Regions from separate parts of the Rubrobacter tropicus genome, predicted to be linked through region 2. Evidence: riboswitches for the same ligand, from Rfam matches in the RefSeq annotation. Region 2 holds a riboswitch; the other holds the start of a gene.
What was found. Region 2 has a riboswitch for thiamine pyrophosphate ahead of thiT (energy-coupled thiamine transporter ThiT). Riboswitches for the same ligand answer to the same signal wherever they lie in the genome.

Region 1 (11,352 bases), 940 kb from region 2:
CGCTCCAGAGCCTCTCCTGCAAATCGCGGGATGAGCCGCACAGTTCCCGGATCGCCGCAAGCATAGCTTCCGGCGAGATCCGTAGCCGCGCCATGAGTACGCGGCGGGGGAAGACGGCCAACTCCGAGTCCGGCAGGGTCATGGCCGAGGCCGGGAGCGGCCTCCCGTCGAGGGCGGGGACGACCGCGAAGGCGCGTCCGGGCTCTATAACCTCCAGTATCCGCTGGCGACCGCTCGGCAGATCCCGGTACACCTTGACCGCCCCGGAGACCACCCCGTAGAGCGCCGTCGGCTCGTCGCCTTCGTGGAAGATGGCCGTCCGGCGCGGGTAGCTCACGATCCGCGCGCTCCGGACCAACGCATCCCGCGCATCTTCCGGAAGCCCCTGCAATACCGGCGCCCACGCGACAAACTCCACGAGCCGCGCGTCGAGGTCCGGCTCACCTGGCGGCCTCAGACGCGTCCTCTCCGCCAGGACCTCAACCATCGGGTCCCCCGCCGTTTGCAGCTCCCTGTTCCCGCTTAACCCCGACCATCGCGACCCCCGCCAGGTGGGGCCGGTAACGCCGAAAGACCCCGGCGCATCGCCAGCACCCTGCGCCGGGCCTCGCGGTCCCGCAGCACGTTCCACAGGAACCGCGCAGCGCCCCGCAGCCCCTCGTCCTCGAGGAGACGTCCCGGCTCCAGCAGGCGCATCGGCGCCGTCACCGTCTCCACGACCTCGAAGCCCTCCGATTCCAGAAGTGCGCGCCACTCCGAGAGGGTGAGCGGCCTAGCCCCAACCCGGATGGTCCCGGAGAGCGCCGCGCGGATCTCCTCCTTCGTCTGCTCCGCCAGATCGTCCGGGACCAGACACATCTCGTGTACCCCGTACCTCCCTCCGGGGACGAGCAGCCTGTGCGCCTCTCCCGCTATGCGGCGTTTCTGCTCCTCCCGCTGCATCGTGAGCATCGCCTCCCCGTAGACCACGCTCGCGTACCCGCCTTCCAGGCCCGTCTCCTCCGCGCTCCCGACGATGCACCGCTGACGTGGACCCCGCAGGTAGCCCCACACCACCCCGGCAGCCGCCTCGTCGCGCTCCACCCCCGTATACGAGCAGGGACCGTGTTCCAGCACCAGCCGGGCGGTGCTCCCCAGCCCCGGTGCGAACTCCACCACGCGATCCACAGTCCCGATACCGAGCCCATCGAGCATCTCGCGTGTCAGCCCGATCCCTCCAGGACGCAGCACCCTCTTCCCCAGGCGTGCCAGCAGCCAGTGCCCCGGCATACGGCCCGCCTGCAACCGCCCGCCCGGAAACCCATCCATCCTCTTCCCAACCTCACCCTCGATACGCTCCACAGCCAACGCCCCCCAAATCTCTTTTATTATTACTATTTTTGTAATAGTATAAATGGGCATCGAGTAGATGCAAGTTCGTAGAGGTTGGATGAAGATAGGGGGCACTCAACAACGTCTCGAAAGCGGGAGGGCGGATGGAACTCAAGGAGATCTCGGCTGACGCGAGAGGGCGCAGGGGGACGGTGTGGACCCTGGAAGGAAGCGAGGACCTCAACGCCAACCTGGTGCGGTTTCCTTCCGGAGGCGGCGTCGGCGAGCATGCCAACGAAGAGGTGGACGTGGTGATGGTGGGCATAGCCGGTCACGGAAAGGTCACGGTGAACGAGAAGGAGCATCACCTCTCTGCCGGGATTTTGGTGTTCCTCCCGAAGGGCGCGCGCCGCTCGGTGAGGAGCGACTCGGACGGGTTCGCCTACCTGAGCGTCCACCGCCGCCGGGGGCCGGTGCGGATCGACGAACGGCCCGAAGAGAGGAGCAAGGCGTGAAGCGTCACCCGAACCTGAGAGAGTTCTCGGATGACCATCACGGGGGTCTGGTGCAGGCGCTCCGCCTCCGCCGGGCGGCGTCCGGAACGGGTGAGGAGCCCACGGAAGGCGCCCGGGCCTTCCTGGAGTTCTGGCGAGAAGATACCGCGCCCCACTTCCGCAAAGAGGAAGAGGTGCTCCTGCCGGTAGCAGCCATCCATGCGGGAGAGCTTCTGGACCGCGAGCCCGTGCTGGAGATGCTCGTGCAACACGCTCGCATCAGGGGCCTCGCCATGCGGCTCGGTGGCGAGGCCGAAAGGGGCAAGGTTCAGGGGGAGACGCTGCGGCGGTTGGGTGAGTTGCTCGAGGCCCACATAAGGCTCGAAGAGAGGGTGGTCTTCCCCCTGATCGAAGAGTCGCTCTCCGAACGCGCGCTGCGCGAGGTGGCCGACCGGCTCGCAGTCTTCGACTAGCATCCTCACCTTCGGGCTTGCGACCACTACCCCATTCTTCCGCACGGTACAGAGATAGCAACTGGCTCGTCCGCTAAGTTCGGTGCATACTGGGCGGCATTTCGAGTCGGGGAGGAAGAGATGCGGATCAAGAGCCGTGGCAACGAACCCGTCGTGGACGCCTCCGCGTTCGTGGCTCCCACCGCCGTCCTCGTGGGGAACGTCCGCGTGGGAGCGGACTGCCGGATTATGTATGGGGCGGTACTGGACTCCGAGGGATCGAGGGTCGAGGTGGGTTCGACCACCATAATCAACGAGCACGCCGTGCTGAGGGCGACGGCGGTGGGCGACGCGGAGCACCCCGTGATGGTCGGCGACCACGTCCTCGTCGGACCGCACGCCTCCCTGCTGGGCTGCACGGTCGAGCCCTGCTCCTACGTGGCCACCGGCGCGACCGTCCTGCAAGGGGCGACGGTGCGTTCGGGGGCCAACGTCGCGGTCGGGGCCGTGGTGCACGCGAACGCCGTGGTCCCGCGCGAGTTCTTCGTCCCGCCGAACACCGTGGCCGTGGGCGACCCTCTGGAGGTCTTCGCGCCGGGGGACGAGGGGCTGGCCGAGGCCATAAAGGCCGCCGGGTTCGCCGCGAGCGCCTTCGGCGTGCGGACGCCCTTCGAGGACCGCATCAACAGGTACAGGGCGTCCACGGAGGTCAGGGCGGAGGAGTTTGGTGCGCACCTGGAGGACACCGTGGTCGACGCCGAGCGCTGAACGGCGCGCGTCGGGGGCTTCAGACACCGTCTACGGACGCCATCCTCGGCATCGCTCCGACGCCCTGACCTCGAGGAGCACGGTGCCTCCTGCGCCTGCCCCACACGTACGGATGGCGGTGCCCGTTCCAGTAGTCCAGCGCCTTCGCTATCGCCTCTTCTATCTGCTCCCAAGTCTCGAAAAAGCGCCCCTTGATGGCTAAAGACTTGAGCGTCTTCCACCAAGGCTCTATGAGGTTCAGGTAGGCAGCGTACTTGGGCTGGAAGACGAACTCCCACCTCGGGCGGGCCACATCGAATAGCAGGACGTCGTATGCCTTGTGGGCCCTGAGGTTGTCCATGATAGCGTAGATCCTCCCGACGTCCTTTGGCACCCACTCCTCGACCTTCCCCAGGAAGTCCAGGAACGTCACGATCGAGCGACTCGTGTAGGTGGCGGTCAAAGCCTCTCCGGTGGCCGGCACGAACGCTCCGAAGACGTACCCCCCGAGCTTGCGGTCCCGGTCTCGCTGCAACTCCCACCTGGCCCTACCGGCGAGGCCTTCTTGCCGACCGCGAACCAGTTCCTTGCCGGGGTACGACCGGACGCTCAAGGGCCCCATCTCGTCTATGCAGATGACTACGCTGTTGGCAGGAGAGGATGTGTAGAGCCGTTCGATGGCCCTCTTTTTTCCGCGAACTCCGGGTCGACCCTCTCCCTGAACCACCCCTCCTGCTTCCTCCACCTCAAGCCCTCGTGCGAGAGCACCTCCGCCACCCTCGTTCGCCCCATGCCGATCCCCTTCTGCTCGGAGAGGTAGACCACCAGTCGGTCCAGGGTCCAAGAGGCGAAGGGCAAGCCGAAATCCTGTGGAGGGGTCAGCGCGGCCTGGATCACGGCACCGACGTCCTCAGGGCCGTAGACGCGGGGCCTGCCCTCGCGCGGCCCCTCTTCCAGGCCAGCCACGCCGTAGCGGTTGAAGCGGCCTATCCACTTCAGGGCGGTCCTCTCGTTGCACCCGAGCCTGGCGGCGATCTCTGTGGCAGTGTAGCCCTGGTTGGAGAGCAGGACGATCTTCGCCAGCCGCGCCTTGCCGGCCGCGATCTTGCGGCTGGCGACCGCCCTCTTTAGGATCCGGTACTCGTCGGCGTTGAGCATCTTCACTCGCTTGAACGGTCGTATCAGCACCTCCCGAGGCTAAGGAGCGCCATTGTGCAACGAATTTAGCGGATGTGCCAGTTACTATCTGTACCTCGGTACACGCCAGGATGTCCGAAGGGCTGATGGAGGCCCACAGAAGCGGCAAGGTGCGGGTCGCCGCCGGGCGAGCATCGGACTTTTTCGGGCCGCGTCGGCGCAGACCGGGGGCCGCGCGTATGTCGCCGGAACGGCCTACCGATCCGGTCGCGCGTTTCGGGGGGTTGCGCCGCGCTCGGGACCGGCATTACGATGGGTTTTTCTCCGGTCATCGTCCGAGTGCAACGGGAGAGGAAGGATGGGTTGGAAGGGACGTCGCAAACCCTCGGAGCGCCGCGGGAGCGGCCTGCGCGTCGGCGGAGATTCTGGCTTCTGGCGAAGCACGAACGCGGGCGGTTGGAGGTGCTGGCCGCCGAGCTTTCCGGCGGCGAGAGGTCCCTGCCCGTCTTCAGCTTCGCCGAGGAAGCCGAGTTGTTCTTGGGGCTCGGCGCCTTCGGTAGCACCATCGGCGGCGACTGGCAGGTGCGGGAGACTGAGGTAGGGGAACTCGCCTCGATCCTGCTCGGGCCCTGCCGCGGCGTCGAGCGCGTGGCCCTGGACCCGCTGCCGGGGATCGGCGCCGAGCCGGTGAACCGCCTCGCGAGCCTCGGCCGCGAACGCTTCGTACGGTTCCTGCTGCGCGGGGCACCCGGCACCCACCCAGGGTGATGGGCGGGAAAGGGAAAGCAGGAGACAGGTCCCATCAGCAACGCACGTGTCCACCCCCCTCAAGCGGCTGGACCCCTCGTGGGTCCGACGAAGGGCGAGCGGCGCATCGTCGCTCGGCATTCGCGCGCCCGGCGTTCCACGCCCTTCTGGCCGTGGCGCTCGGTCGCGGGCCCCCGACGCGTCGGGGCAGAACTCTATCCACCTTGTCCTGGCCTCTTCGTAATGGAACTATTCGGTTGGCCCCCATTCTGGCAGGAGGCCGAGGGGGACGGAAGCTTGCGGCGAGTGGGATGCTAGTGTAGGGTGCCTTTCGTGTAGCGAAACGGGGAGCTCCCGGCAGGGGGCTGAGAGGGTGCCGAGGCCGCGCCGACCCGAGGAACCTGATCCGGGTAATGCCGGCGGAGGGACGAGCGGGTGAAACCGAATCTTTCGAGGACGGCGTTCCGGTACCTTTACGGCCGGGCGCTTTCTCTTTGCCGCCCCTCCTCCGGCGTCTCGGGCCGAGAGGAGGCAACACATCATGTCTGCGACCGAGAGGTCCACGAGCTTCACCGAGGAGTTGCGTAGCAAGGCCGACCCCGTCTTCGAGGCCATCTTCCGTCACCCGTTCGTCAGGGGCATCGCCGAAGGTAACTTGAGCGGAGAGCAGCTCGCCCACTACGTGAGGCAGGACTTCCAGTACCTCACCGTCTTCTGCCAGGTCTACGGCCTCGCCGTCTCCAAGTCCACGCGGCGGGAGGACATCGCGTTCTTCAACGAGCAGATCGGGTTTGTCCTCGATTCCGAGAACCATCCCCATCAAAACCTGGCTCGGGTCTCGGGCTACCCGATGGAGGAGTTGGAGGGGGCAAACGAACTCTTGCCTACCGCCCGCAACTACACCCGGCACACGCTCTACTCGGCCCACAGCGGCACTTTGGGCGAGCTGCTCTGCGCCCTGTACCCTTGCCCGTTGACGTACTGGGAGATCGGGCTGAGGCTCAAGGAGGAGGTCAAGCCCGACGACTCGCACCCGTTCAAGGAGTGGATCGAGTTCTACGCCGACCCGATCGTGGGAGACATCTGCCGCGAGTTCGCTCGCCGCATAGACCGCCTAGCATCCGATGCTGGTAAGGCGGAGCGGGCCAATATGGAGGAGCACTATCTGACCAGTTGCCGGATGGAGCACATATTCTGGAGCATGGCCTACGACCTCGAGGAGTGGCCGGTCTAGGGCGAAGCGCGTAAAGGAACACACGATAGAAGTGGACTAGGCCGCCTCGAGTTCGGGCGCTCCCTCAACCCGTGGGTCACCGTCCTCGACGGCCTCTATGATCGTCCTGACGGTCTTCTGGATGTTGGAGAGGGCCACCCTGACCACCTCCTTGCTCTCGGCCCAACGCGCCACGTAGGCGAAGGAATACCCCGAGGCGTCGATGCCGAAGTACGAGAGCATCGCGTACGCGACTCCTTCGGCCTCAGCCTCAAGCATAGGACGATCTTCCTCTGAAGCCGCCGCGTCGCAGTGCAGCAGGTGGTGGGCTAGCTCGTGGGCGAGCGTCTTCGCCCTCCCATCGGTCGGGAGCGTGCTCCTCAGGAGGATCCGCTTCTCCCGCAGGTGGTAGAGGCCGTTGGCGCCAGGGGAGAGAGCGTCGAGCTCCGCGTCGTCCTCCGAGACGGGCACGCCCTGCGACTTACAGAAGTCGAGCAATGATCGCCCGAGCGCACGTGCTACGTCGGAGTCACCACGGAGTGCCCTCGGCCTCGGCTTCTCCGGCATCGGCTCGGCTCCGGGGACCGGGTCGGTCTGGGAGACGTCGAAGATCTTGACGACCTTGAAGGAACAGAGCACGCGCGCCTCCTCCCCGCTCTCCTCGTCCTCGACGGTGCGGAAGATGGGCGCCAGTATCTTGAGTCCCTCCTCGCCGCGCCTCACCTGCCGACCGAGTTCTTGCCACCTCCTGTACCCTGCTACCCGGGTGGCGTTCGGCCTCTGGACCAGGACCAGCAGGGAGTTGTTCGCCGAGTACCGATGGAACCTCGCGGCGAAGGCGAGGTAGCGCTTGAACTCGTCCCCGTCCAGTATCCTCTCGACGCCGGCTTCGAGTAACTCCGTCGCCTCGCGCACCCTGCGGTCGCGCTTCTCGCCGCGCTCCATAGCCTTCCGTTCGTCGTTCGCCACGATGGTCCTTTCGTCTCGGTGGTTTCGCTCGTCGTGCCGCGTCACCGCGCGTCGTCGGTGCGCCGCCCTTCCGCGGCGGTCTCATCCGGCGGCCACGGTCCGCGGTGGCCCTTCAGCCGCGGGTACAGGTAGGAGAGGGCCCTTCCGGTCCCCTCGCAGTCGGGGCAAGGGGCGGTCCTCACCTCCGTCGGCGAACCGACGTGGACCACGCCGCCGAGGCAGCGGAGACACTCCCTCTCCACGTACTCGCGATCCGATGCTGCCTTCCTGCTCATGGCCGCGCTCGGTACCTCCTTCCGAGGCTTCCCGGGGACTCTCAGCGGTAGGCGGAGTCCCCGGGAAGTCGCTCCTCAGGCGATCTCGCGTTCTCCCATGCGCAGCACCAGTTGTTCGTAGGGGTTCGCGAGGGCCAACTTCTCGACCGCGACATTCCGATCAGGTGCAGCGCGCTCGCCCGAAATCCGGTAGCCGCCGGGCAAGACCGTCGCGCGTTTCTCCAGGCCCGTCAGGTACCGCAACAGCAGGGCCTCGTTATCCCGCATCCTGTCCCGGATCCAACGCAGTCTCTCGCGGTGGTAGTGGAGCTGCCTTGCCGCCAGCGCCGCCTGCCTCTCCGTCGGCGGGCCCATCACGCCGCGGCCTTCCGCGCCAGCCGCAGACGCTCGCGGACGAGCGCGAGCTCTTCGGCGGAGATCCGTCCCCACCTCCGATGTGACAGAAATCGGAAGTACCGCCGGCCGTAGCGGGCGAGGGTCGTCCTACCGCCCCAGGAGCCCCACTCGCGCCAGTCGGGCGCGTGCGTCTCCCGGTGCTCTTCTCTCGGGAGTTCCACGCGGGAGGACTCGATCCCCTCGACCAACTCCTCGCGGGTCAGGTAATCGGTGTCTTCGATGCCGTAACGCATCGCCAGCTCATCGAACTCAAGAGCCAGCCCTATGCCCTCGCCGTCGAACTCGGTGTGCGCCGCCATCCTGTCGTAGGCCCGAAGCAGGTGCTGCGGCACCCTGTGGTGAACCTCCTTCGCGTCCAACCGTCTCCTTCCTCCTCCGCTCGGGCCGCTCTTCGGCTCCTTCGCTTTTTGGAGGAGCCGGAGAGTCGCGATACGGAAGGCGGGGAGGAATGGCGGGGACAAACTTCGCCGCGTCCAGGACGCGTGTGGAGCGGGGTGGGTCTGCCCCGGGGACGGCCTAGCCCGCGCTTCGCGCCAACGCGCGGGCCTTACCGACGGTGAGCGAGAGATACGCGTCGCCGTGGCGGCCCTTCTCCAGATACTTCTCCGAGATGCCGTGGGTAGAGTCGGTCATCACCGCCCAGACCTCCGCCTCCGTGTACCCGGCCGTGGACATGGCGAGGCACACGGCGAAGTCGGCCTCCGAGCGGCTCGGGTAGGGTCTCCTTAAGCCGCGGTTGCCGCGTGAAACCAGATGTCGCATCCGGCCCGAGAGCCGGGAGACGTCGGGCGTCGGGTAGGGGCCGGTAGGACGACCACTCCGCGATACCGGTCGCGGCGGCTCCTCCGGCGGCAATGCCAACTCCAGCTCGCGTGGGTGGTAGCGGTCGTCGTTGAGCTCCAGCAGCCTCACGAAAGGTGCGGGTCCGTACTTGCGATTCCGGGTGCCGGGGGGCCTGAGGAGCTGCCCGAGGTCCCACCCCGACCGGTCGGCGCCGACCGCGAGGAGGAGCCTGCGGTTGAGCTCCTCGGCCCGCAGCGGTGAAACCGACCTTGTGAGGCGCCAGAAGAGGTGCGCGCGGCCCGGCGAGGACTCGACGATCGCGGTCGGTTCTGGCGCATCGAAGCCGGGAGCCACGCCGTCGGCGTCGGCCCAGAGAGCCAGGACCGGGGCGGCGTTCGCCTTTACACGCCTTTTGGCGAGCAGGAGATGGGCGCAAAAGTAGGTCTCAAGGCCCACCTCGGAGTTGCCAAGGCACCAGTCGGCCGCCGCACAGGCCTGGTGCGGGTAGTCGAAGAAGCGGGAGCGGTGGCGGTAGAGGCGCTTGGAGCCCGGGGCTAACCGGAGGCAGAGTGGACCCCAAGCAGGCCACGCTGGGGCCGTAGAGGGCGTGCCACAGGGCGGCGACATTGGTGTTCATGGCGCGGGACATCTCCTATCGGGATCGTCGTCGGCTTCGGACGTCGGGAGGGGCGCAGGGAATGCCCGACCTCCGGTTGATAGGCTCCCGCTACGCGGCGTCGGGCCGTACGGGGGCTGCCGGCTGCGCCGCCCGGCACCTAGCTTGTGGGCGGGGGAGCCCGGAAGCGAGGTCTTCCCGCAGGGCGTCCAGGGCCGCGCGCAGGATCTGGGAGATCCTGCCCTCGGTGAGGCCGAGCTCGGCGCCGATCTCCCTTAGCTTCATCCCCCGGTAGAAGTAGGCGGTCACGACGAGGCGCGACCTCTCGTCGAGGGCGTCGAGGGCGCCGGCGACGCGCTCGCGCTCCTCCGAGCGGTCGAGGGCCTCCTGCGGGTCGTCGGTGGGATCGGCGAGGAGCGCGTGCAACCCGGCTCCGGTGGCCGTGTCGGCCGACGGGAACACGGGGGCGTCCAGCGACGCGGGGCGGACGGACGCGAGCTCCCGGCGGGCGAGATTCCGGAGCAGGCGGGGTTGGGTGCCTAAAGCCGCGGCGACCTCTTCCTCGGTCGGCGCGCGGCCGAGGGTTTGCCGGAGACTTGCCCGGGCGGCCTCCGCGGCGCGTGCTCGGGATCGGGCCGAGCGGGGCAGGGGGTCGGCCTTCCTGACCTCGTCGAGGACGCGCCAGCGTACCTTGTTGAACGCGTGGGTCTCGAAGCGGGCGCCCCTGTCCGGCTCGAAGGTCTCGACGGCGTCGAGCAGGCCGCCCATGCCCCAGGAGACGACATCGTCGGCGTCGAGGGGAGGGGGCGGTTTCGGCGCCGCGCGACGTGCCGCCGTGGCGGCGAGCGGGGCGTAGTGGGCGACGAGGCGATCCCGGAGAATCCGGAGGCGCCTGAGCCGGGCGTCGGTGAGACCCGCGTCGGGGTCTTCGCGGGCGGCGAGGTAGCGCGACCAGAGGTGCGTGGCGTTCACGGAGGTCTCCTTTCGAAATTGGGGGACGCTGGATCTCTAGAGAGAGGATGGGTTGCTGCGGTTGGCCTCCTTATCGCGGGGACGACCCCGCCGGGGAAATGACGGGGACGCGCGGGATCCGGTCGCGCGCATCAGGCGTGGCGCGACCGGATCCCGCAGGGAGGAGAACCCTTAGGGGCGAGAACGGATAGCCGAGAGATCTTCCGCTACGGAATGGGCGTAACGGCCACGCGACCGGCCGCGGCGGTTGAAACGGGCGAGGGCGCAGACGTGGCGGAGCCGGGCGCCCTCGCTCGAGAGGGAGAAGACGTGGGGTCCCGAGAGCCAGAACTCCGTGCCGGCCCGGTCGGCGCCGAGGTGGGCCGAGCGGGCTCTCGGCGAACGCTTCATGGCTCGACGCGTTCGAGGCGCGCCCCGGCCTCCGGCAAGCCGAAGCAGCCGTTCGGGCTTCCTGCTATTCCCCCTGCGTAGTGGACGTCCTCGTCTAAGAACCGTCTGCCCTTACTCAAAGGACGGAGGGGTCGGGCGTGGTAGGCAACGAGGGCCCGCTCCAGCGACGGCACCTCGCACATGGAAGAGGGCCCGCGGTACCCCGGGGACGGCCGGTTGACGACGCGCCAAGACGTCGTGCAATCCCCATCCTGCGCCACCGGATACTCCCCCCTCGGGGGATGGTGGACCACGCAGGAGATGGCGAGAGTCCTCGACGGGTTGCCCTCTTGCTCGCGCGACCCGACGGGGAGCTCGAGCGTGACCTCGTCGGCCCGCGTCGCCCCCAACCGCAGCGCCGCCGCTTCCAGGCCGAGCCGTCGGGTCCGGTGCCCGGAGAGCCTCTTCTCCAGCCGCCGGGCCTTGCGCTCTTCGTCGCAGAGCATCAGGTGATTGCCGAGGTCGAGCAGGGCCGCGGCGATCCTTAGCCTGGCCCTCTCCCGTGCCCGGCCTGAGAGCCCGGAGACCCACCCGCGGAGGTGCTTCCCGCGACGAATCACGAAGGTCGGGTACGCCAGCGCGCCGACGATCGAGAACAGAACTGCCACCGCCAAAACGACGCCCGTGGTTCCGCCCAAAGCTTCCTCCTTTGTAATCCGATCCGTGCCGGCACCCCGCCCTCTACCCCTCACCGCAGGAGAAAGGGCGGTGTTTTGGCGCCGCCCCGAGTGGGTTATTCGGAGGAGCCGTTGCTGGCTCCGCCCCCGAGGAACTGGACGCTCTCGGCGACGACGTCTACCTTGCTCCTCTT
Region 2 (11,352 bases):
CCCTTCCCGACGCGAGCCGGGACCCAGCCGCGGGCGACTTCCTGCCCTGGAAGCTGGCCCTCAGCCGCCCCATCTTCCTGCCCCAGACGAAGGAGAAGATCCCCTTCGACGACGTGGAGGTCGGCAGGATGACCGAGGGCATCACGGACCCGTCGAGCCCCGAGTTCGACAACCTGGCCGACTGGCAGGCGAAGGGCGACGTGCTAGAGGTGCGCATCCCCTGGATGCTCATGGGCTTCACCGACCCGAGCAGCCTCCGCGTCCTCGACTACCCCTTCAAGGCCGGCGGCCTGCGGGCCACGGAAGTACCGGGCCTGCGCATCTACCCTTCGCTTCGTCCCGCCGGAGAGACGGGCGAGGAGGAGGTCCAGCGCCTCGACTACTTCTGGGACGATTGGGAGGACCCCGCCTTCCACGAACGCAAGAAGAAGAGCTTCCCGATCCTGCGCGAAGCCTACGCGGGTCGCGAGCCCGTCAAGGAAACGGGGGGTTCGGAAGTGGCCGCGAAGAGGTAGCTGAAAGCGGTCTGCTTTCAGCGGTCGGCTTTCAGCAAGGGCGAGGAGCCGATGGCCGGTAGCTGACGGAGCGGGTCGCGAAGGTGACGCGTCCGCAGCCCGCTCTACAGGCTACTTCTGGACCCAGTTGCCCTTGTCGTTCTTCTCGTACTTCTGCTCGACGGCGCCCCAGGCCACGCGGTGGGCGCGGCCCTCCTCACCGTACTGCTCTTCGGCCGAGTTGAACGCCTCCTTGTAGATCTCCTGCGCGTGCTTGGGCAGGTTGTTCTTCACGCCGTCGGGCAGTTGCGTGATCATCTTGTACGGCACAAGCCCTCCTCTCTTCGACTTGCCTTCTCGATACCCATATGGGCGTCGAACAATCCTCTCTGCGACCCGGATGGGCGAGCCGGAAGCTCAGACGAAGTGGTCCCAGCCGGAAAGGTCGCCCACCACCTGCCCGCCGCGCCGGAACTCGGCACCGGAGCCCCTCATTTCCCCAACGACGGTCACCGGAACGGGGACGCTTCCGGCGAGGATTTCGAGGACGCGTTCGGGCGCGGAGATGAGGAGCTCGTAGTCTTCCCCGCCGGTGGCGGCGAGCGTCAGGGGGTCACGCCCCAGGGCCGTCGCGAGCTTTCGGGTGTCGTCCGAGACGGGGAGGAGGTCGAGGTCGAGGCTGCAGCCCACCCCGCTCTTCTCGCAGACGTGGCGGACGTCGGAGGCGAGGCCGTCTGAGAGGTCGATCATGGCCCCCACCCCGAGCCGCGCCGCCGCCCGGCCGACCTCGACCCTCGGCTGGGGCCGCAGGTGCCTGCTTTTCAGACGCCCGAAACCGTCCACCCCGTCCTCGAACGCGAGGAGACCGGCCGCCGAGGCGCCGAGCTCCCCGGTGACGGCGAGCAGGTCGCCCGGCCTCGCCCCGGAGCGCAAGACTGGATCCGCTTCCAGCTCACCGAGGATGGCGACGTCCACGGTGAGGGCTTCGGCGCCCGTGGTGTCGCCCCCTATCGGGTAGACGCCGAACTCCCCGCACGCCTCCGCCACCCCCTCGAAGACGCCGAGGGCCGTCTCGGGGTCGGGAACGGCGCCGGAGACCAGGACGAAACGCGGGGTCCCGCCCATCGCCGCCACGTCCGAGACGTTGACGGCCACCGCCTTGTATCCGACGTCGACCGGGGTCGCCCATCCCTCGAAGTGGCGGCCCGAGACGAGCATGTCGGAGGCGGCGGCCCATTTCCTGCCCCCGATCTCGAGCACCGCGCAATCGTCCCCGATGGGCACCAAAACTTCGGGGGGCGCGGGCGGGAGGAGGCCAGAGAGCTTGCGTATAACGTCGAACTCGTTCAACCCCGCCCCCAGAGCCGGCGCGGGTCGAGGCGCCCCCGGTACCGGCGGAACACCTCCCGCCCGAGAACGAAGGCTGAAACCCAGAACGCCACCTCCCCTGCCACGAGAAGGGCCGTGCCCATCCAGAGCTTCTGACCGCCCGAGAGCGGAAGGAGCAACACGGCGGGGGCCGAGATCCACATCAGGACGGCGAACGCCAGCAACCCTATCCCGACTACCCGTGCCGGCCCGGACTTCTCGTCTCCGTGGGGCTTCGCTCCCCCTTCCTTCGGGTCCCACGGCCCGGTCATCTGTGCAACTCCCGGATCTCCGCCCACAGACGGTCCGAGTCCTCCTCCGTGTACCAGGTGCGCAGGCCCCGCCACTCCTCCTCGGTGGCCCAGAGATGGGCGTCGTGGGCGGCGCCTTCGAGCTCTACCTCGCCGCCGGGATGACGGGCGAGGAAACCGACCCCGGCGTACAGCTCGGTATCGTCCGGTGCCTTCCAGGGCTCGACCCGCGTCCACCACGGCCGCAGAGGGCCTTCGACCTTGAGGCCCGTCTCTTCCCCGGCCTCGCGGCGGGCGCAGGCCTCGAAGTCCTCGCCGGGCTCGAGCACCCCGCCGGGGTTCTCCCACAGCCCGACGGGCGGCTTCCGGCGGCGCATGAGCAGGGCCCGCGGCCGGGGCTCTTCGAGGTCCGTGATCACCACCCCCGCGCCAAGGACGGCGTTTACGACGCCGCTGTCGCCCCCGCCCACGGGCACCGCCGGTTTGGGCAGGGGCGCCTCGCGAAGCGCCTCCAGGGGTCCGGCCACGCGGCGGACGTTTTCGGGGCTCCACCAGCTCGGCAGACCGAGCCACTCGTCGAGGGTGACCCACCTGTGATCCAGGTGCTCGTGGGAGAGCCTCACCTCATCCCCCTCGGCCCGTCCGATAAACGTCACGGCGGCCAGGGCGCCGCCGCTCGGGGCCTCGCCGACCCAGGTCGCCAGGATGCGCTGCGGGGCGACGAGCATCCCGGTCTCCTCGTACAGCTCCCGCACCGCGCCCGTCTCGAAGGTCTCGCCGGTGCTCAACCGCCCCGCCGGCGGCTCCCAGGTCCCCGCCGGACGCTGCAGCAACAGCATGCGTCCATCGGCCCTGACGGGCAGGATGCCGGAGACGAGGTCGGCCCTCACGAGGTGAGATTTTTCGGGACGACAGCCATCCGGGGAGTATAGCCTTCCGTTGAGGCATCAGACTTTAACGGCCAAATCGTTGGCTCCCGCGTCAGCCGAACCTCGGTTGCGTCCCACGCCACGCTGCACGAGTAAGCGGCTGATGCCCGAAACCCGATGCCTGAACCTCTATTCCAGGATCACGCGCAGCGCCCGGGCCGCGCCCTCCGGGTCTTCGGCGTCGAGGACCGCGCGGACCACGGCGAAACCGGGGGCTCCCGCCTCGGCCACGTGGGGGGCCGTTTCGAGGGTTACGCCGCCGATGGCGAACCATGGGACCTGGAGGTTCTCGCGGGAGAGAGCCCGGATCGTCTCAAGTCCCGCCACCTCGCCCTCGGGCTTCGTCGGGGTGGCGTAGACCGCCCCGACGCCGAGGTAATCCGCGCCCCCACGGACGGCCTCAAGCGCTTCCGCGACGCCGCCTGCGGAGCGCCCTACCACGGCCCCTGTGCCGAGAACGCTCCTCGCGCGCGGCGTGGGATCGTCATCCTCCCCGAGGTGAACCCCGTCCGCCCCGACCCGCCTGGCGAGCTCCACGTCGTCGTTGACGGTGAACAGGGCGCCGGCGCGTTCGCACACGTCCTTGAGTTCCTCGGCGAGCGGGATCAGCCCCTCCACCGGAGCCCTCTTGTCCCGCAGTTGGACGATGTCCACCCCGCCCCGGACGGCGGCCTCCACGCGGGCGACGAGGTCGGGACGCGGGTCGGTGACGAGTAGAAGGCGGGCGCCGTCTATCTTCAAGTCTCCAACCTCCTCGGGGCCCAGGCGAGCACGTCCAGCTTGTCGGAGAAGTGCAGGAGCGGCGGCGTATCGGGCAATGCGACCCCGATCTGGCCTGTCATCCCGAGCGTCTCGACCTCGGCCTCGGCCGGTCTTAGGGGCCAGAGCCGGTGGTGGATGTCCCCCCTCCTGACGTTGCCCCGGCCATCGGCGGCGTAGAGACAGTAGCGTTCCGTCAGGAAATTCTCAAGCGTCCCGGGCCGGCTCTCGAACGGCTCGCCCGCCGGCCTGTAGCGGGCCACGAACTCCGCCGGCGGGGCGCCCCGGTGGGTACGGACGCTCCGGTAAGAGATCTCATCGTTCTCTTTCCGGGAGGACATCCTGGCGTCGAAGTACGGCAGATGGAAGGTGGCGCGCGCGAGGCGCACGGCCACGGGGTTGTGGGCGTCCAGCGAGAAGAACCAGATGCCCGGTTTGCCCCCGGCGCTGACGTACGTGCGGAGGTTCAGCTCGGGGAAGCCGGAGAGCCCCGGTACGGCTGGCAGAAAGCGCGGCCTGACGCCGCTCATGCGGAACGGGACGACGCCGAGCCAGGCGCGGCCGTCGAAGGTGTCGAGGTGCAGGGCGGGGGGTATGAGCGGTCGCAACTCTTGAGCGGGGACGGGCCAGTGCATGAAGAGGAGGTCGTGCCAGCTCATGCTCAGGACCCAGGGGCCGTCCGGCGTCGGGTAGGCGCGGTGGTCCGAGTGGTTCAGGATCTCGCGCGCCCCAGGCGTCCGGTTCATGCCCAGAACATACGCCTCTTCGCCGGTTCTTTCAGTGAACGGCGTCCCCGCCCGGTTCCGTGAGGCGCTCATCCCGCCTGCCCGGATCTCCTCAAAACCTTCAGAACCCCGTAGCCGATGGCGGCGCCGGGGATGCTGGAGAGGGCGAAGGAGACCATCAGAACCACGAGGCCGCCGGCCGCCCCCAGGAAAGGTGAGATCAAGACCGCCCCGACCGTCGCCCCGACGAACACGGTGCCGACGGGCTCGAACAGGGCCGCCTCGTCCCTGCGCGAGTACCGGTAGGCAAGGCCGACCGCGAGCGCCCCGAACGGGCTCCCCGGAAAGGCGAAGATGCTCCCCGTCCCCAGGGAGAACCTCAAGGTGGCCGTGACGAGCGCCGATCCCGCGGCCCACCACGGCCCGAGCAGGACCCCGGCTACGGCGTTTATGGCGTGCTGGAACGGGAAGACGCGGGAAGCCCCGACCGGCACGGCGAAGGAAGAGAGAAGGACGCCAAGCCCCGCGAAGAGCGCGGCGAGGACCAGCCTGCGGGTCGGGCTGCCCGTAACGCCCCCGGCGGCGCTACGCAAGCGGCACCTCCTCCACCACGAGACGCCCGTCGAGGCCGTCCGGATCCGCGGCGAGCGCGGACAACGCGTCGAGCAGGCGGGGCTCGAAGGTGCCCGGCCCCCCGGCCCCTCCCGCAGCGACCTCCCCGGCCAGGCCGAAGTAGGCCAGCGCCCCGGCCACCGTCCCCGCGTCGCCACCCCCGACCGCGGCCAGGCACCCGACGACGGCCGTGGAGGCGCAGCCGCTCCCGACGATGCGCCCCATCAGGGCGTGGCCGTTCTTGACGGCAAGGAGACGCTCCCCGTCGCACACGTAGTCGACCGGGCCGGTCGCGGCGACGGTCGTCCCGAGGCGCCCGGCGGCCTTCTGGACCGCTTCCCTCGCGTCGCCGCCGATGCTCTCCACGCCGCGGACCTCCGCGGCGAGGCCCGCGAGCGCCGAGACCTCGCCGGCGTTGCCGCAGACGGCCGTGAAGTCTATCTCGGAGAGGAGCCTCTCCGGCGTCTCGGTGCGAAAGCGGGTGGCCCCGGCGCCGACGGGGTCGAGGACGACGGGGATGCCGCGGCGGTTGGCCTCCTTGCCGGCCAGGATCATGGCCTCCACCCAGTCCCCGTCGAGCGTCCCCGTGTTGATGACGAGCGCGGAGGCTGTGGCCGCCATCTCCTCCACCTCCTCGACGGCGTTCGCCATCACGGGCAAGGCCCCCGTCGCGAGCGTCGCGTTGGCGACGAGGTTGACGGTTACGTAGTTCGTCAGGTGGTGGACGAGCGGCCGTCTCTCCCCGATCCTCCGCAGCGCCCCGGAGGCGTTCATCGCCCTCCCCTCTCCAGAACACCGCCGAGCGCGTGAACGGGCCCGGCCCCGGCCCCGATCTCCGCGAGCCCGTACCCGACGGCCTCGGACGCGACCTCCCTGGCCCGCCGGGCCGCCTCCAAGAGACCAAATCCCCGCGCCAGAAAACTCGCCAGCGCCGAAGAGTGCGTGCACCCCGCCCCGTGGGTGTTCTGCGAAGAATGCACGGGCCCCTCTATCCTCTCGAACCTCAAACCATCGTAGAGAAGGTCTGCGCCCGCGGACGTGTGCCCGCCCGTTACGACCACGGCCTCCGGTCCCAACTCGAGGAGCGCCGCCGCGCAATCCTCGATCCCACCCTCGTCCACGGGCTCGCCAAGCAACGCAAACGCCTCGTTTACGTTGGGCGTCAAGACCCTGGCGAGCGGAAAAAGTTCCTCCTTGTAAGTCTCTACCGCCGCTGGCTCTAGCAACTCCGCCCCGCTCTCGGCGACCATAACGGGGTCGACCACGAGGTTCGGCAACCCCAAACGCCGCACCGCCCCGGCCACGGCCGAGATGATGCCGGCGTTGAACAACATGCCGGTCTTCACCGCGTCCACCCCGATATCCTCCGCGACGGCCTCTATCTGGCCCACGGCGACCCCAGGCGGAAACGGATATATGTCCGTTACCCCGACGGTATTCTGCGCCGTCGTGGCGACGACGGCCGTCGTCCCGTAGACGCCGCACCGCAAAAACGCCTTCAAGTCCGCCTGAATCCCGGCCCCGGCCCCCGAATCACTAGTCGCCACGCTCAAAACCCGTTTCAAAGTCCCTCCCAACAAGGGCTGATAGCTGACCGCTGAAAGCCGATAGCCCTAAGCCATAACCAACCCGCCGTCGCAGGTTACGTACTGTCCCGTGACGAAGTCCGACCACGGCGAGGCGAACATGAGGACCGCGCGCGCGAGGTCGTCGGGGGTGCCGAGGCGGCGCAGGGGCGTTGAGCCAGCGACGAGGCGGCGGACATCCTCGGTGGTCGGGGCGCTCGCGTCGGTCTCGTCTATGAGGCCGCCGGCGACCATGTTGACGGTTATGTTGTGGGGGCCGAGCTCGGCTGCGAGGTTGCGGGAGAAGCCGAGGAGGGCGCTCTTGGCCGTCGTGTAGTCGTGGTAGGGGACGACCGGGTTGTTTATGAGGTTGGAGAGGATGCTGACGATCCTGCCGCCCCCCTTCTCTACCATCCCGGGCACCACGGCCTGCGAGCAGTGCAGCGCACCCTTCAGCCCCCCGAGCTGCTGCAGGTAATCGTCCCATCTCACGCTCCCGAAGTCTTTGCGCCCGGCGGGGTCGAACCTGTAGTCGGGAAGCGCGTTGTTGACGAGCACGTCGATGGGCCCGAACTCGCCCGTCGCCCTCTCGACCATCTCCATCACGGCGGCCTCGTCCGTAACGTCCGCCCGGTGGGCGAAGGCCCTCCCGCCGAGCCCGCGAATGCCGCCCGCAACCCCTTCCGCGAGTTCCTCGTTCTTCAGGTAGTTGACGACGACCGCCGCGCCCTCGTCGGCCAGCACGCCGGCGATGGCGGCACCGACACCCCGGCTCGCGCCCGTGACGAGGGCGACCTTTCCTTCCAGAACACTCAAAGCACTTCCCCTCCCCCACCGGGCATCGGCCCGGTCTCGTGGATCACCAACAAGGCGCCGTTCTTCACGGAGACTTTGGCCTCTCCCCCGAGCAACTCGTTGTGGAACCCCAAAGTGTCGCCGGCCTCGATCCCGGCCCCCTCCAGCGGGTACTGGAAGCCTTCGAGGGTGACGCCGCCCGCCGCGCCGGAGACCGGAAAGACGGAGACGCTCTCGCCGGGTCCGCCCGCGACCGCTCGGGAGCCTTCCTCCACCACGAACATCTCCCCCCACCCCGCCACGACAGTCGCCCTGAGCCCCATCCGCTCCGCGGCGAGCAGCAGGTGCGGCAGCGCGAAGGTGGCGTCGAGCCTTCCGCCCGCGGCGCAGAGGAGGTCCAGGTCCGTTGCGCCCCTCTCGTGGGCGGCGAGGACGGCGAGGTGCCCGTCCATCTTGTCCTTCCTGGCCGGGTGGCGCTCCAGGGTGGCCCCCTGCGCCCCGACCCGCCGCGCCCCCTCGTCGCCCAGGGAGTCCATGTCGCCGACGACGAGTTCGGGGACGATGCCCGCCGCGAGCGCGTGCGAGGCGCCGCCGTCGGCCGCGACCACGAGGTCGGCCGCCGCGGCGACGCGGCGGAGCAGGTCGGGCGGGTCCGGGGAACCGTTCAGGAAGACGGCCGCGCGCAAGCTAGGAGACGGCGGAGCGCCGGTACCGAAGTTGACGCGGCGAGGGCTGGGCCCCTTCGAGCGCCCTGAGCAGGACCACCACCACGACCGCGGCTATGACGAGGCTCGGGACCAGATACGCCGCGTTGTACGCGGCGGAGTAGAGGTACGGATTCCATCCCTCTGGCGCGTAGGAGGCGAAGAAGACGACGCCGGAGAGGAAGTGGCAGGCGAAGCGGGCGAGGACCGCCGCCGTCGCCCCTACGATCGCACCCCGCACGGTCGGCCGGAAGAAGCCGGCCAGCCCGAGCGCGCCGAAGGCCAGCGGGTAGTCCAGCAGCACCTGGACGGGGTGAAAGACGAAGACGGGCGGGGTGATTATGTCCATTAGACCGTAGACCGCGCCGGCGGTTATGCCGACGACGGGGCCCTGCCTGAGGGCGAGGAGCATGAGGGGGAACATTTCGAGAGAGATCGACCCCCCCAAAGGCATCTCGAAGACCTTGACGAAGCTGAGGACGAACGCGAGCGCGACGGCGAGCGCCGCCTCGGTCAAGACCCTCGTGTCCCTGAAAGCGTTCAAAAGCGCACCCTCCTGTCGTTGTGCGGGGATGCGCCGACGAGACTCTCTTATCTCCCTGCGCCGGCATTACCCGGATCAGGTTCAGCGGGTCGGCTCCAAACCTCTCGGTCTTTTTGCCCTCTCAGCCTCGCGGCTCCCCGGTTGTTTGTCTCCCTAGTCTACCGGAGGGACGCCCCCCGCGCCACGCCCCGCCTCCCACAACAGCCCGAGAACGGTCGCAGCGTCCGTGATGCGCCCGTCCCGAACCATCGCCAACGCCTCCCCGAACGGCACCTCCACAACCCGGATAAACTCCGTGGGCTCTGGCCCCGGCCCCCGCCCATCCCTGACGGCCCGGCACCGAAAGACGTGCCCGACCTCCGTGCTCCGACCGGTGCTCGTGTGTACGCTCGTCAGCCGCTCCAACCCCTCGGCCCCGTACCCCGTCTCTTCCAGCAGCTCCCGCCCGGCAGCCTCAGCCGCGCTCTCCCCGGCGTCCACGCCCCCGCTCGGCAACTCCAGCGTGAAAGCGCCGAGCGGCTGCCGCCACTGCCGCACCAGGACCACCTCGTTCTCTTCGGTCAAAGCGACGACGGCCGCGAACCCGCCGCTCTCGAGCACCCCGTACTCGATCCTCTGCCCCCCGGGCAACTCCACCCCGTCCACCCGAAACGAGCACCACGGACTCCGGTACACGTACTCCCGCCCAAACGTCCGCCAGCTCCCGTCCTCCACGAAGGGGAGTATATCCCCGCAGGATGTATAATTTTGCTACATGAACGTAGCAACATCGAACAAAATCCTTGATTCGGCCTTTGGGGCGAGCGTCTTCGCGCCGGCGGCGCCGGAGGACTTCTACGAGGCCGTGCTCGACGTGCGCGGGTTTCCGGCGTGGGCGCCCGGCGTGCGGCGGGTCGAGGTGCTCTCGGGCGAGGGGGGGACCGGGATGCTCTCGGAGTGGGAGGTCTCGTTTCTCGGCCTGAGGAAGAAGGTCCTGAGCGTGCTGGAGGAGACGGAGGCCCCGTACCGGCTACGCTGGACGTACGAAGGACCGCTCGAAGGGTGGGGCGAGTGCTCGATAGCCGCCGTTGGTGGTGGCGCGGTGGCGGCCTTCGGGACCGTGCTGGTACCGACGGATCCGTTCCTGGCGGCCCTGGCACGGGGAGCGACCGCGAGAAGCGCGGCGGGAAGCCACCTCAGGCGCTCGCTCTCCCGGCTAGGCCGGCTGGTAGCGGGCGACGACGCGCGGGTCATCGTTGGGCCGGCGCCCGCGGGCAGGCGGGCCGATCGCCGCGGTCCGTCGGCCAAGAACGCCGTGGGGGTAGGACCCAGAATCTCTCGCTAGCATCGCGTCGGGTGGCCGAGCCACGTCTCGCGGCACCAAAAAGAGGGGCCCGAAGGCCCCTCCCCCGTCACCAGATTTGGTTCGCCGCTACTCGAAGTAGTTGGCCGCCTTGGCGATGTAGCTCTCCTGGTCGTCCGGGACCTCGTCCTCGGGGTAGATCGCCTCGACCGGACACTCCGGCTCGCAGGCGCCGCAGTCGATGCACTCCTCGGGGTTGATCATGAAATGGTCCCCGGCGTCGTAGATGCAGTCGACCGGGCAGACCTCGACGCAGGACTGGTCCTTCGTGCCGATGCACGGCTCCGTGATCACATAGGTCATCTTGCTCCTCCTCTCGTAATGCTCTTGTGGCGGCTTTATAACAGCCGGGAGATACCCCAACCACCCACCGTTGACGGCCATCATCTCCACCCATGACCGGGATCATCGCCGCGTGTGATCTGGATCAAAAACCCCGCAAAACCGCGCCTTTTTGGGAACGATTCTCGAATAGGAGGTTTCAGGCTACAGGGGTGCTCTTCGTCGCAGGGTTCCGATAACGCGGCCCTGAGACCTGAAGCCTCCGAAGGAGGCGACCTGAAGCCCGAAGCCTCCTCCTTCAGGTGCGGGAGCGGAGCTCTGCCGGCTTGAGGATGGTTACGGTCTTGCCTTCGAGGTCCAGGATGTCTTCCTGGGCGAGGCGGGAGAGGGCGCGGGAGAGCGCCTCGCGCGAGATGCCGGTCGCCTCTGCCATCTCCTGGCGAGAGAGCGAGGGCTCGAAGACGACGCCCCGCTTGGTGACGCGGCCCTCCTCCGTGGCTAGGTTCAGGAGCATCCGGGCTACTCTTTGCGGGGCGCTGCGAAAGACGAGGTCGCCGACGAGGTCTTCCAGCTCGCGCGCGCGGGCGGCGAGGACCCGGTTCAGGCGGACGGCGCCCTCGGGGAAGCGGCCCATCACCTCGAAGAGGTCGTCGCGGAAGACGGCGTAGAGAACGCAGTCGGTGAGGGCTGTGGCGCCCTGGCTCTGCGGGCGGCCTTCCAGGGCGGCGCCGAGGCCGAGGACCGAGCCGTCGCCGACGACGCCCAGGATCTGGTCCCGCGCCTTCGGCCCGCCGACGGAGCGGTAGAGCTTCGCCCTCCCCTCTCGCATGAAGTACACGGCCCCGGAAGGTTCGCCCTCCCTGTAGAGCGCGGTTCCGGCGCCGAGTTCGAGCACCTCGGCCGAGATCGCGAGCGCCTGGAAGAATCCCTCATCCAACCCCTCCAGGAGTTCGAACTCTTTGAGCCCTTCGAGCTTCGTCAG

Region 1: linked by a shared signal. The riboswitch ahead of tenA (thiaminase II) and the one ahead of thiT (energy-coupled thiamine transporter ThiT) in region 2 are both predicted to bind thiamine pyrophosphate.

Annotation. Positions count from the first base shown of each region.
Region 1 is NZ_CP045119.1:3,961,273-3,972,624, forward strand. It holds gene GBA63_RS19795 (Crp/Fnr family transcriptional regulator) at 1-487, opposite strand, end outside; partial or broken gene GBA63_RS19800 (methyltransferase domain-containing protein) at 480-1,308, opposite strand; gene GBA63_RS19805 (cupin domain-containing protein) at 1,476-1,826, shown strand; gene GBA63_RS19810 (hemerythrin domain-containing protein) at 1,823-2,278, shown strand; gene GBA63_RS19815 (gamma carbonic anhydrase family protein) at 2,399-3,025, shown strand; gene GBA63_RS19820 (transposase) at 3,045-3,683, opposite strand; gene GBA63_RS19825 (helix-turn-helix domain-containing protein) at 3,644-4,162, opposite strand; gene GBA63_RS19830 (hypothetical protein) at 4,505-4,909, shown strand; TPP riboswitch at 5,223-5,334, shown strand; gene tenA (thiaminase II) at 5,430-6,122, shown strand; gene GBA63_RS19840 (ArdC-like ssDNA-binding domain-containing protein) at 6,159-7,070, opposite strand; gene GBA63_RS19845 (hypothetical protein) at 7,112-7,345, opposite strand; gene GBA63_RS19850 (hypothetical protein) at 7,421-7,702, opposite strand; gene GBA63_RS19855 (hypothetical protein) at 7,699-8,100, opposite strand; gene GBA63_RS19860 (DNA-primase RepB domain-containing protein) at 8,258-8,980, opposite strand; gene GBA63_RS19865 (sigma-70 family RNA polymerase sigma factor) at 9,252-10,112, opposite strand; gene GBA63_RS19870 (hypothetical protein) at 10,499-11,179, opposite strand; gene GBA63_RS19875 (single-stranded DNA-binding protein) at 11,275-11,352, opposite strand, start outside.
Region 2 is NZ_CP045119.1:518,951-530,302, reverse strand. It holds gene GBA63_RS02480 (hypothetical protein) at 1-515, shown strand, start outside; gene GBA63_RS02475 (ChaB family protein) at 627-824, opposite strand; gene thiL (thiamine-phosphate kinase) at 912-1,844, opposite strand; gene GBA63_RS02465 (transporter suffix domain-containing protein) at 1,841-2,134, opposite strand; gene GBA63_RS02460 (NUDIX domain-containing protein) at 2,131-3,003, opposite strand; gene thiE (thiamine phosphate synthase) at 3,172-3,783, opposite strand; gene GBA63_RS02450 (YqjF family protein) at 3,780-4,547, opposite strand; gene thiW (energy coupling factor transporter S component ThiW) at 4,616-5,119, opposite strand; gene thiM (hydroxyethylthiazole kinase) at 5,112-5,912, opposite strand; gene thiD (bifunctional hydroxymethylpyrimidine kinase/phosphomethylpyrimidine kinase) at 5,909-6,685, opposite strand; gene GBA63_RS02430 (3-oxoacyl-ACP reductase) at 6,752-7,519, opposite strand; gene GBA63_RS02425 (thiamine diphosphokinase) at 7,516-8,184, opposite strand; gene thiT (energy-coupled thiamine transporter ThiT) at 8,186-8,746, opposite strand; TPP riboswitch at 8,782-8,896, opposite strand; gene GBA63_RS02415 (NUDIX hydrolase) at 8,900-9,460, opposite strand; gene GBA63_RS02410 (SRPBCC family protein) at 9,501-10,070, shown strand; gene GBA63_RS02405 (4Fe-4S dicluster domain-containing protein) at 10,158-10,391, opposite strand; gene GBA63_RS02400 (Crp/Fnr family transcriptional regulator) at 10,669-11,352, opposite strand, start outside.